Regions from separate parts of the Bifidobacterium fermentum genome, predicted to be linked through region 1. Evidence: riboswitches for the same ligand, from Rfam matches in the RefSeq annotation. Region 1 holds a riboswitch; each other region holds the start of a gene.

What was found. Region 1 has a riboswitch for thiamine pyrophosphate ahead of QN062_RS02625 (TenA family protein). Riboswitches for the same ligand answer to the same signal wherever they lie in the genome.
Region 2: another riboswitch for thiamine pyrophosphate. It lies ahead of QN062_RS01925 (ECF transporter S component); the one in region 1 lies ahead of QN062_RS02625 (TenA family protein).
Region 3: another riboswitch for thiamine pyrophosphate. It lies ahead of thiD (bifunctional hydroxymethylpyrimidine kinase/phosphomethylpyrimidine kinase); the one in region 1 lies ahead of QN062_RS02625 (TenA family protein).

Annotation. Positions count from the first base shown of each region.
Region 1 is NZ_CP129683.1:650,541-654,618, reverse strand. Features, by position in the region: tRNA gene QN062_RS02635 (tRNA-Val) at 1-41, shown strand, start outside; gene QN062_RS02630 (M50 family metallopeptidase) at 714-1,532, opposite strand; gene QN062_RS02625 (TenA family protein) at 1,731-2,375, opposite strand; TPP riboswitch at 2,499-2,591, opposite strand; gene QN062_RS02620 (zinc-binding dehydrogenase) at 2,670-3,686, opposite strand; gene thrS (threonine--tRNA ligase) at 3,957-4,078, shown strand, end outside.
Region 2 is NZ_CP129683.1:481,127-485,204, reverse strand. Features, by position in the region: gene QN062_RS01935 (DEAD/DEAH box helicase) at 1-183, shown strand, start outside; gene QN062_RS01930 (replication-associated recombination protein A) at 314-1,708, shown strand; TPP riboswitch at 1,711-1,812, shown strand; gene QN062_RS01925 (ECF transporter S component) at 1,898-2,620, shown strand; gene QN062_RS01920 (Gfo/Idh/MocA family protein) at 2,675-3,721, opposite strand; gene QN062_RS01915 (peptidylprolyl isomerase) at 3,836-4,078, opposite strand, start outside.
Region 3 is NZ_CP129683.1:140,998-145,075, reverse strand. Features, by position in the region: gene QN062_RS00550 (HAD family hydrolase) at 1-396, opposite strand, end outside; gene thiD (bifunctional hydroxymethylpyrimidine kinase/phosphomethylpyrimidine kinase) at 672-1,598, opposite strand; TPP riboswitch at 1,588-1,688, opposite strand; gene uppP (undecaprenyl-diphosphatase UppP) at 1,781-2,653, opposite strand; gene QN062_RS00535 (fructosamine kinase family protein) at 2,795-3,595, shown strand; gene dnaJ (molecular chaperone DnaJ) at 3,795-4,078, opposite strand, start outside.

The sequences.
Region 1 (4,078 bases):
TCACACCGAAGGGGTCGCAGGTTCGATTCCTGCATCGCCCACCCGATTCACTCGCTGCATCATCACTGTTTCAATCTTGCTTCGCAGTCGTTTCATTCCTGTTTCCATCCTTGATCGATTGCCGATTCATCGGATTCACGTCATGAATCAATATGCCTTTTTTCTTTGTCCTGTGAGGCCCTCGCGGCTATGAGGGCTGTGTCGTACTGTCATATGGCCGTCGTGTCATCTTGCGCGTTCTCGTGTCCCTCATCTGGGCCGGTTTTCAAGTTTTGGGGACTTGCCGAAGTAGAACATGGTCAAATCGTTGCAACTGCGGTTGGCATCACGCCATTCTCGGGGCTTTATACTTCGGCAAGTCCCCAAAACTTGAAATTAGCCGACTGAACACGCCGATTTCCGGCGTCTGCGGTGTCCAGATGCAAATGTGCGCGTGCAATCCGGGTGTCCGATGCGACACTCATCGCGTCGAGAATCGAGCGTCGAGCGTCGAGCGTCAAGTGACAGGGGTCTGCTGCCACTGCGCACCAATGCATGACGATGCTCAATGCCTGATATGCAGGCCATCCACAGGTGTGACGAAGACTCTGTGCCAAACAATCAGTGCACAAACCAAGTGCCCCATGACCGATGCCCAAACCGAGTGCCCATGACCGGTGCCCCGTTACCGGTGCATCGCCGTCAGCTCCGCCGATGCTTCATAGTGCGCACCGCTAGCGAAGGCCAGTAATCAGGCTGAGCAGCGAGGCCCAGACGGCGTGGATGCCGCCGAAGGATTGCGTCATCCACGTTGCGCCGATCCAGAGGAACAGCAGATTCCACAGTGCCCAGACAATGATCCACAGAAGTCCGGGAATGCCCGTCGTGCGTGATATCTGGTCGGCATCGGATCCCTGCCCCTGACCTCTGAAACGCATGGATTGCAGTTCGATCAGAGGGCGGATGCCGCCTAGCAGCATGAACCATGAGAGAAGGTATGCGGCGCTTGAGCGGATCTCGGCTTCCGCTCCCCAGGAGATTCCGGCGACGATGGCAATCGATGCCACGACCGCCACAATCCCGTATCCATTTCGGATGCGGGTGAGCATCAGCAGCAGAAGCAGCACCAGAATCCATAGTGCTCCGGTCACATACCCAGCGGTGGTGAGCCAGGCGCAGAGGATGCCGATCAGAGAGGGGGACGCATATCCTGCGAAGCAGGTGAGCGCGTACCCGAATCCCGAGGACTTTCCCGAACTGACCGTAACGCCGGAAGTGTCGGAATGCAGCTGAATGTAGTTCAGTCTCCTTCCCGAGATGAGCGCGGCGACGGCATGGCCGCCTTCGTGCGCGATGGTTATCGCGTTGCGGGTGATGCTCCACACCGGAGAGATGACGATAGCCAGAATCGAGAAGAGCAGCAGCAGCGTGAACAGACGCTGGTCCGGCGCGGGTACTGGGGTAAGCGATGCAGTCCAGATCGTGTGGAATATCTGTCGGACAGCATCGGCGATCGAACTGATGTCGGTGCCTGAGGCGAATTCATGAACCATGCTTCGAGATGATAGCGCCCAATTCTGCGATGCAGCTAAGTTTTTGGCACTGTTGAAGATATGAGTCCTCGATCTGGCTTGGCAGAACACCAAAAAGTGGCGTATTCACCATGGAATCCCGTCGCGTTTCGTCCTGGATACCTGAGGAAGTGCCAAAAACATTGATGCTCACCCTCTGAGCCGCGCGATTGCCTTCGATCAGCGGTACGCGTCGTTGAGAAATTCCAGTTCCCAGTGGGTGGCCTTCGCGAAGCGGGCAGACAGCGCGTGGTCGTCCGGGTCGCCGACGCGGTTCAGCTCATCGATCAGGAAGTCAACCCATTCGATGAACCCAGCCTCCCGATGGACCCTGACCCAACCGAGGTTCTGCTCCTTGCGTGGCAGAACCCTGCCCTGGTCCGTCAAACGCTGCGCCCATTCGAGATACAGCGATTCTGCGACGCAGAGCACCGCAAGTATGTTCGCATACCTTCGGGTATCCACAGTGTCGGCGTAGAGTCGGGCCATTCCCACCGATGATGGCGTGAGCGTGGGCCTGTCAAGCTCGGCTGGGGTCACCTTGAACTGACGGAAGCGGTCGCGAAAATAACTGTCCTCATCATTGGCGATGAATCCAAGCTGCCTGCCCAGACGTATCTTCGATTCAAGCCGGTCGGCCGATGCGACCGCCTGCCCAAGCAGCGAATAGAATCCGTCGGTATACTGCCAGTCCTGAATCAGATACTTCCTCAGAACCTTGTCGTCGAGCGTGTCTGAGACAAGCTCACGGTTGAATCGATGATTCACCGCAGCATCCCATTCCTCGCTGCATGCTGACTTGCATGTCTCGTAAGCAGTCGTCATATTCCCTGTTCCTTCCTCGGATCAGCCAGGCATGACTGACAACATGGCTGATTTCAATGGTTTCGGCCTGAGCGGCATTGCCGGGTTGAGGAAGGGCAATCCGATGGCGTGCGGCACGAACGGCCATATGCATGAAGACATCCCTTCGTCAGCATTATCTGCATCAGGTTCAACGGGTCTTTCTCAGCCGGACATCCGGCACCCCGTGTCAGGGCATAAAAATATCACCAGCTCACAACCTTCCGTCTGCCGTGACAGGGCGGGGTGGCGAGCTGGCGATGGCAGCATGCAGCGTCAGTCGAAGGTGACGACGACCTTCTCGGCGGTACCGGGCGTCTTCGCGGTCTCAAGGGCATCCAAGGCCTTCTCGAAGGGGAAGGTATGGCTGATGATCTTGGCGTATTGATCCCAGTTGTCGATGATGTCGTCGGTCACTTCAAAGATTTCGTTCGGGTATCCCATGGACCAGGCAATCGTGAGCTCAGAGGCGAGCACGGTGCTGAAGTCGAGTTCGACAGGCTTTTTGTGAACCGCGACGATGCCGAAGGTCGATCCATGCTTTGCCAGCTTCACCACGGACTGGGGCACGGAAGGAACCCCTGCTGCATCAAGATAGATGTCGGTTCCAGGGTGAACGCCACGCACATGCGCGGTCGAGCCGTCACCTTGAAGCTCAACCAGACGCTCTGCGAGATCTTCCTCCATCGAGTTGACGACCGCATCGGCGCCCATGGCAAGAGCCTTGTCCAGGCGATTCCGCTGCACGTCCACGACGACGATGTGGGACGCTCCCTCGCGGCGATATCCCATCAAGGCACCCAGGCCGATGGGCCCGGCACCGAATATCACCACCTTGTTGCCTGGCTTGGGATGCGTGCGATTCACCGCATGCAGCGCCACTGCCATCGGCTCGTTCAGAGCCGCGACCTTCCAGGGAACGGCTCTGTCGATGACACGCAGCTGCTTTCCAGGTTCGAAGTCCTTCACTAGCACGTATTCGCTCAAGGCACCTTGGGCGCCGCCGGAGCCGAGGAGCCCATCGGTGAAGGCCATCGTGTCTATGACGACATGGTCTCCCACCTCGATGCCCTTCACGCCTGAGCCAATTTCAGCGACCTCCGCTGCCGGTTCATGGCCAAGGGGAGTGGCGCCCTGACGTGGAGGTATGCCTCCGATATGCGTATAAAATGCATCCGAACCGCATATCCCGCACGCCTTCATCTTCAGAAGAACCTCATGCCTCGAAGGGGATGGTTGTGGAATTTCCTTCCAGGAGTTGATGTCTGGACCAGTAACATAAACGGATTTCATGGAGCCCTCCTCAAATACTGCCGTGTCGTCGATGACACCCTGAAGATGCCAGCTGATTGGCGTCTTCGATCCCCGCAATTCTAGCATGGACTGGCTTTGCGATACAGATGGAAAGATGAACCTGTTCGATGCCCAGCGGCGGTCTGTACCTTGTCGCCGTCACAACATATGGTGGCGCTTGTCAAATATCGCGCATTCGAAACCCGGGTGCGCACACACAGTCCAGGCCTGCACCTTGTAACGCGGGCCCCTGATAGCAAGGACGGCATCATGGCACAGTCGACCATCTCCATTTCACTCGACGGCGAAGCGAAGGAGGTGGAAAGCACTCAGACTGGCGTGGATCTCTTTGCAGATGACAAGAACATCATTGCCGTGAAGATCAATGGCAC
Region 2 (4,078 bases), 170 kb from region 1:
ATGGAACGTTCCGAGCATCGCTGGTTCGTCAGGCAGATATTCGCCGACTCCGATGGCGACCACGATTGGGGCATCGCTGCGAACGTTGACTTGAAGGAGACCCAGGACCGCGGCGAGGCGGTTTTCGAGGACTACAGGGTCGGGCCCATCGAAACCCTGGGCGAACAGGCAGATGAAATGTGAAAGCCTTGCAGCCAAGGGGCATTCGGCTTTGGCAGACGCTGAACTGTGCAGCCTGCCAATCATGACGTGAATGACTGCCTTGGGATTAATGTCCTGCGGGTTGATAGCCCCACGGATTAGAGTGGGTGGCATGAGTCAAGATCTGTTCAGCGCCGCCGACATTCCCGATGATGCGATGACCCGCCCACTTGCCGTGAGAATGAGACCGACCTCACTGACCGAGGTGCTTGGCCAATCCGCGGCACTGAAGGCCGGTTCACCATTGCAGCGTCTGGCAATGCCAGCGTCGCAGGGCTCGGTGACTTCGCCCAGCTCGGTAATATTGTTCGGTCCTCCAGGGGTTGGGAAGACGACGCTTGCCTACATCGTCGCCCATCAGTCCGAACGTGAATTCGAAGAGCTCTCCGCGGTCACCTCGGGAGTGAAGGACGTGCGCGAGGTGCTTGCGCGGGCGCGTGAGCGACTGGTCACCGAGGGGAGGGAAACGGTCCTCTTCATCGACGAGGTGCATCGTTTCTCCAAATCCCAGCAGGACGCATTGCTGCCCAGCGTCGAAAACCGGGATGTCACCTTCATCGCCGCAACCACGGAGAATCCCAGTTTCTCCGTCATCTCGCCGCTGCTGTCACGTTCGGTCGTCGTCAAGCTCGATGCCTTGGACGATGAGGATCTCTCATCCCTGGTCCATAGGGCTGTGAAAGACAGTCGGGGACTGAACGACCAGGTCAGGATCGAGGAGGAATCGGTAGATCAGATAGTGCGGCTGTCAGGAGGGGACGCGCGCAAGGCCCTTACGATTCTGGAAGCTGCGGCGGGTGCGCTGACAGGCGACAGGAAGCGCAAGAAGGGTTCCAGAAAGCCGATCATCAAGCCTGATGTCGTCTCGTCCGTCATGGACGTGGCGACCGTCCGCTATGACAGGCAGGGCGATGACCACTATGATGTCATCAGCGCGTTCATCAAGTCGATGCGCGGTTCGGACGTCGACGCCGCGCTGCACTATCTTGCGAGAATGATTCGAGCAGGGGAGGACCCGCGCTTCATCGCAAGACGCATCATGATTGCCTCGGCGGAGGAAGTCGGCATGGCAGCTCCGCAGATTCTGCAGACAACCGTTGCCGCGGCTCAGGCGGTCGCGATGATTGGCATGCCAGAGGCCCGCATCATTCTCGCCGAGGCTGTGGTGGCGGTTGCGACGGCACCAAAGTCAAACGCAAGCTACAAGGCCATGGATGACGCACTTGCAGATGTGGATGCAGGCCGCATTGGCGAGGTGCCGCTGCACCTGCGAAACGCTCCGACAAAGTTGATGAAGGCATGGGGCAACCATAAGGGCTACCAATATGCCCACGATGCTCCTGGCGCGGTCGCGGCGCAGGAATATATGCCCAAGGAGCTCGAAGGCCGTGAATACTATCATCCCAACGATCGTGGCTACGAACATGAGATCGGGCCAAGACTCAAGCGCATCCGTGAGATTCTGCACGGCGACGATCCCACTGGTCCAGACCGGAACCTATCGTGATTGCTGCAAGACACGGGAGCTGGAAAGCTGAGAGGGAGACATAGTCTCCGACCGTTGAACGTGAAGCGGCTAATACCGTCGAACGAAGTCAATTCCTATCTTGGTAATCCTTCTCGTGATACCTATGTCTGAACCCGCTGCGCTTCGCAAGGAACCATGCCCGTTCGGACGAGATTATCGGAGGAGTGCATGTCTGCATCAACGCAACAGAAAACCGACAGTTCCATCTCGACCGTGACATCGGTCGAAGACGCGGCTGTTCCACGAGCGTCCGTGACACCAGACCTGAATCGGCATGGAAATGCCAGGCGCATCCTGCATACCCGATGGCGTCCCATCGACATCACCGTCGCATCGGTCATTGCCGTCGCATCAGGTCTCGTCTTCTGGATGTTCGACCTGGTGGTAACCGCGCCAGCCGCCTTCCTTGAGGGTCTGATTCCTGGATTTTCGGGAATAATAAGCGGATTCTGGTATATTGCCGGCCCGCTTGCCATGCTCATCGTTCGCAAGCCGGGCGCCGCCATCTATGCAGAGACGATCGGCGGGTTGCTTGAACTCGCATTCGGCAACCAATGGGGATTCTCAGGCTCGCTTGTCGCCGGACTCGTTCAGGGGATCTTCAGTGAGCTTGTCTTTGCAATCCTGCTCTATCGCATATGGAATGCGTGGTCGACGGCATTGTGCGGTCTGGTGACGGGTCTGGGCGGGTCGTTGTATTCCTTGTTCGTCCTGCAGTCAGGCCTACATCCGACAGGCGGCTATGTGATCACCAATGTCATGTCCAACTGCATCTCGGGAGCCATCATTTCCGGCATCCTGATGTGGTATCTCTTCCTGGCGATAGCGAAGACGGGGGCGCTGTCGCATTTCGCCTCAGGACGCATGATATTCGACTCAGAGACCAGGTGAGCGTCAGGAAGCTCGACACTCACCGGACAGCATCTTGGATGGAAAGGGAAGGCGTCACTCCTCGAATGGGTATGTCATTCCCCAGATGTCCCTGATGCTGTCTTCCAACGAAACCATGCGCAATGTATCCTCATGCGTCATTTCAGGGCACTGGCTCTCTCCGTCGAGAATCGCATTCGCAGCCGATGCGACTTCATACTCATAGCCGGTAAGCTGGCGCGGCATATCGATATGCCGTACATGACGATGCCCATCCTCATAGATGTCAATGCCATCGATGTCATTGATGTTGCTGCATATCATGTATCCCTTGCTGCCCCATATGATGCCCTGTGCATCGCTCATGCCAAGCATCGAGCAGCTTGCGACTCCCATGTGTCCGTTCGCATAATGCAGCGTCGTCGAGCTCTGCGCATCGACTCCGGTCTCGAAGAACGAGGCGCTGCTCTCAAGCGACGAAATCTGCTGCGGTCCCAGGACCATGTCGATGAAGTTCAGTGGGTAGATGCCGACGTCAAGCAATGCTCCGCCAGCCAGATCCGGATCCACCAATCGCTTCACTCCGGTCAACGGGTAGCCCAGATTGGCCGTCACGGCCGTCACGTCACCGATGGCGTTGGATAGCAGCAGATCATCGATGATGGTGCGCGAAGGCATGTATCGTGTCCATATCGCCTCGGTGCAGAGCATGCCTGTGGATTCCGAAACTCCAAGAGCCGCGTCGGCCTGCTCGCGGTTCGCGGTGAAGGACTTTTCGACAAGGACATTCTTGCCGTGCTTCATGCATAGGATTGCCTGTTCGGCATGAAAGTTGTGAGGTGTCGCAATGTACACCAGATCGACCTCGTCATCCTCGACGAGCTCTTCATAGGATCCGTAATGCACTGGAACGTGGAATCGTTCGGCGAACGAGGCGGCACGGTTCCTGTCTCGCGATGCGACTGCATGGAGCGAGACCAGATTTGCGTATCGTTCGTCAGTGCCCATGGCCTGAATCGTCCGGGCCATGGCATTTGCAATGTTGCCGGCACCGAGAATCGCGATGGAAACAGGCCTGCCCTCGTCTTCGAAGAGCTTGCGGTTGCCGTTCATGATACTCATGGAATCTACCCCTTTGTTGGAAACCTGAGAAATTGCTTCAGGCCTGAATCGCAGGACGTTGCCTTCATCGAGTCGTTCGGCGCGTCTTGCGTTCAGGCCTCTGGAACATCAATATCAGAGGATCTCGATGCCTTCTATCATAACCGGGTCGAGCGGCGCATCATTGGCATCCGTCGCAATTCCGTCAAGGGCATCCACGACGGCTCTGGAGGCATCGTCCTCGACCTCTCCGAAGATCGTGTGATGTCCGTCGAGCCATGGCGTCGCGACCGTGGTGATGAAGAACTGAGAACCGTTGGTTCCATGCACTTCGCCAGAGGCGGGGTCGCGTCGCAGGCCGGCATTGGCCATGGCCAG
Region 3 (4,078 bases), 510 kb from region 1:
ATAGATGTCGGCATGTTCCTTGCCCTTGCCGTTGTCATCGCCCGCGCTGCATTGAATATGGAAATATGGCTTCAGACCTGCGTGCTCCAATGCCGGCTCTCTCAGGCTTGCAGGAAGCGTGGTGGCGATTGCGAGTCTGGCTCCGGTCTCATGTAGATGGCGTACATACGAAAGCGCATGCGGCTTGGGAACGACGGTATGCGCGTATTCATAGGCTGCCATGCGATTCCATATCGCCATCAGCTCCTCAGCAGTGTCAGGAAGGTCGAAGCGTTTCTTCGCATATTCGGCAATCTCCCGGAACTGCATCGCAGCGACCGCCGTGGAGAAGTCGTCGGGGCACCGAATGCCACGCTCCCTGAAGAACCGCGCGTCCATGGCATCCCACACTCCCATGGAATCGAGCAAGGTGCCGTCAAGGTCGAAGATCGCCGCCTTCCCCTCGTTGGGCAAGGTCGGTCCAGAAACGGACTTCGACGCGTCTGACCGCTCCGGGGTGGAATCGGCCGTGAAAGAACTCGCTGCGATGCTCGAGGATGTCTCCTCGGTCATTCTGGATCTGCCCTGCATGGTCTCTCCTTGACATAGCCTGCTGCATTACTGCCATCTTCGCGGGCAGTAATTGAGAAGTGATTGAAATTGGACGAGGCGCTCACTGATGACTGGTTCGTCTACTCGCCGTCCACGTCCCGGCTGGGACTGCCGCCGACCACGGAATCCTTAAGACCATGCTCGTATACATCCCAGAAATGGTTGGTGGGCCCGTTTCCCCTGCCCAGCATGAGCGCGTGCTCTATCGCTACGGTCACATAGCGCTTCGCCCGGGCAATCGCCTGGTTCCGCCCATATCCGAGCGCGAGTTGCGCAGCGATCGCCGAGGAATAGGTGCATCCGGTCCCATGGGTGTTCTTGGTGGGTATGCGCGCAGTCGTGAATTCGTGGAATCCTTCGCCGTCGAACAGAATGTCCTTGGCGTCGCCTTGGGCGTGGCCGCCCTTGACCAGCACGCTTCTGCACCCCATCTTCTGTATGAGCCGAGCGGCCTCTCGCTGGGAATCCAGGTCATCGATGCCGATGCCGCAGATTCTTTCGGCCTCAGGTATGTTGGGCGTCAGCACATCGGCATGGGGAATGACCGTATCGATCAGCGTATCGATGCAGTCCGGATCCATGAGGGCGGCGCCGTTCTTGGCATACATGACCGGATCGATCACCACATGCTCCGGCCTGTATTGGTCGAGCTTGTCAGCGACCGCATGCATGATTTGCGGGCTGTCGAGCATGCCGATCTTGACGGCCCTTGGCACGATGTCCTCGAACACGGCATCGATCTGATCCCTGATGATCTTCACATCGATGTTCTGGACGCTGATGACCCTCGCCGTATTCTCCGCGACGACCGATGTGATTACGGATTCCGCATAGACGCCATTGGCACTCATGGCCTTCACATCTGCCTGCACTCCGGCACCGCCAGAGCAGTCAGATCCTGCGATCGTCAGCACGGGAACCAAATGCGTTCCCTCATACGAGGCCATCACCGGGCCTTGCCCGGCTGCCTCTGGATTATTGATTCGTTCCGTGGCGTTCTCCACCATCGTTCCTCCCTACGCTGGTATTAACCAACAGGTTCTAAGGGTCAGGCACATGCCTATCTCAACTCGAAATGAGTTCCCCTGCAACTTGCGACGCTTCGAAGCTAACCCGCGACACAGACAAGACTGCGAGGCCTAGGAATCGTCGCTTCACCGACGCAAGGTGGAATCAAGCCTTCCGCTGGTCAGCTCTGCGGCCCTGCCATGGGAAGAATCACGCCGGAAACCATCAGGATCGCAACCAGTACGGCGACGACGATTCGATAGATGGCGAAGCCCTTGTACGAGAATGTCGAAATGATCTTGAGGAATGCGATGATGACCATGTACCCGACGATGAAACTCACGAGAGTCGCGCAAATCGTGGCACCCCAGCCAGGGAATCCAGGTTCGGAGGATGCGTCGCCCAAGGCCTTGACGGTTTCCAGGACCGCGGCGCCGAACACGGCAGGAATAGCCATGAGGAAGCTGACTCTGGCAGCCGCCTCGCGCGTATACCCCATGGCGCGGCCGAAGGTGATCGTACCGCCTGACCGCGAAACGCCTGGGATAAGGGCAAGCATCTGTCCAAGTCCGAAGATCGCGGCTTCCTTCATGTTCATGTCATCAAGAGTCTTGATCTGCCTGCTTTTCGCATCGAAGTACCACAGCAGCAGGCCGAATATGATGAGCACGGAAACCGTGATCCACAGATTGCGAAGACTCGTCTCGATGCGCTTTTGGAACAGCACCCCTGCGATCACTATCGGCAGGGTGCCCACGATGATGTACCAGCCCATGGAGGCATCCTTGTCGCCAGACCCAAGACGGCTGTGCATGTCCTTGCCATTGGTGCCGATAAGGCAGCGGTACCAATGGGAGAGAATCCTTGCAATGTCATGACGGAAATACAGCAGAACCGCGGATTCCGTGCCTATCTGAATGATTGCGGTGAAGGCGGCTCCTGGATCGTCTCCGAGAAGAGCTCCAATGATGCGGATGTGCGCACTTGAAGAAACAGGCAGGAATTCAGTCAATCCCTGAATGATGCCGAAAAAAATCGCTTCGAAGAAATTCATAAAGCCTCGTATTGCTGATTGACGAATATGGACATTCCAAATCAAAAGGATACATATACCGCAGGCAATGCGTCCTCATGGGCTCATTGTCGCGCAGAATGCCCACAATGAACGTAAGAATACTACCAAGGAGGTTCCAATATGGCGACATATCGCAAAAGCCGCGCGCATGCTCCGGCCGGCTTCTTTGAATGCGAGGGAAAGGGCCTGAAATGGCTGGGAGAGGCACAATCCCAAGGCGGGCCCCGTGTGGTCGACGTGTATGACTGGGGCAGGGACTATCTCGACATCGAGCGTGTCGACTCAACCTCGCCGACTCCCAAGGCCGCGTACGACTTTGGCGCTGCGCTGGCACACATGCACGACGCAGGTGCCGACCATTTCGGCTCGGCTCCCCGCGACTACTCAGGAACCTGCTACTTCGGACCATTGCAGGATCCGGTTCCGATGGACACTGGCTCCTGGGACACTCCTGCAGAGTACTATGCCGAAGGCCGTCTGCTCCCGATGGTTCGCATGGGCATCGACCGCAGGGCTCTCAACGAGAGCGACCTGCGCCTGACCGAAGAGATCGTCGAGGCTCTTCCCGATCTTCTGGGAGCGGCCAAGGATGACGGTCCATCCCGCGTGCACGGTGACCTATGGAGTGGGAATCTGATGTGGACGGCAGATGGCGGAGAAACGCAAGCGGTTCTGATCGATCCTGCGGCTCACGGAGGTCATCGCGAAGAGGACCTCGCGATGCTGCATCTTTTCGGCGCCTCGTACCTCGAACAGATCGTCGACGGATATCAGTCAGTGCATCGGCTGGCATCCGGTTTCCAGCAGAGATACACCTTGTGGCAGCTCTATCCCATAGCCGGCCACTGCGTGTTCTTCGGCGGTGGCTATGTGAGCGAGTATCGCTCCATGTGCCGTTCGCTGCTTGGACAGCTCCGATGACCCGCTGGCTTCTGCGACCATTGTTCTACGTCGGGAACTGAGGTTGCCGAGTTTTGCGGCAATTTCACAGTAATGGGCATAAATTCTGGCTGATTTTCAAGTGAAAACGGCAGAAAATCAGGAATGAAGCCACACACTTGCCGCAAAACTCGCAATCTCATCAGTTTTCATGCCTGTGATGGCCTCTCTGCGGCAAAACTCAGCCGAGGGCGTCCTTGATTCGGCCGAAGAGTCCCTTGCGGCCCTTTGGCTTCGGACGCGATCTTCCGGTGGTGTGGTGGGCATCCGCATCGTGAAGCTTCGCGAATTCCATCATCAGCTTCTCTTCCCTATCGCTGAGCTTGGTCGGCGTGTCGACGACCATGTGGGCAACCAGGTTCCCACGCTCACTCTGGGCCCGCAGCTTCGTGACGCCAAGCCCCTTCAAGGCAATCGCATCCTCGGATTGGCATCCTGTCGGAATGCTGAGCGTCTTCTTGCCAT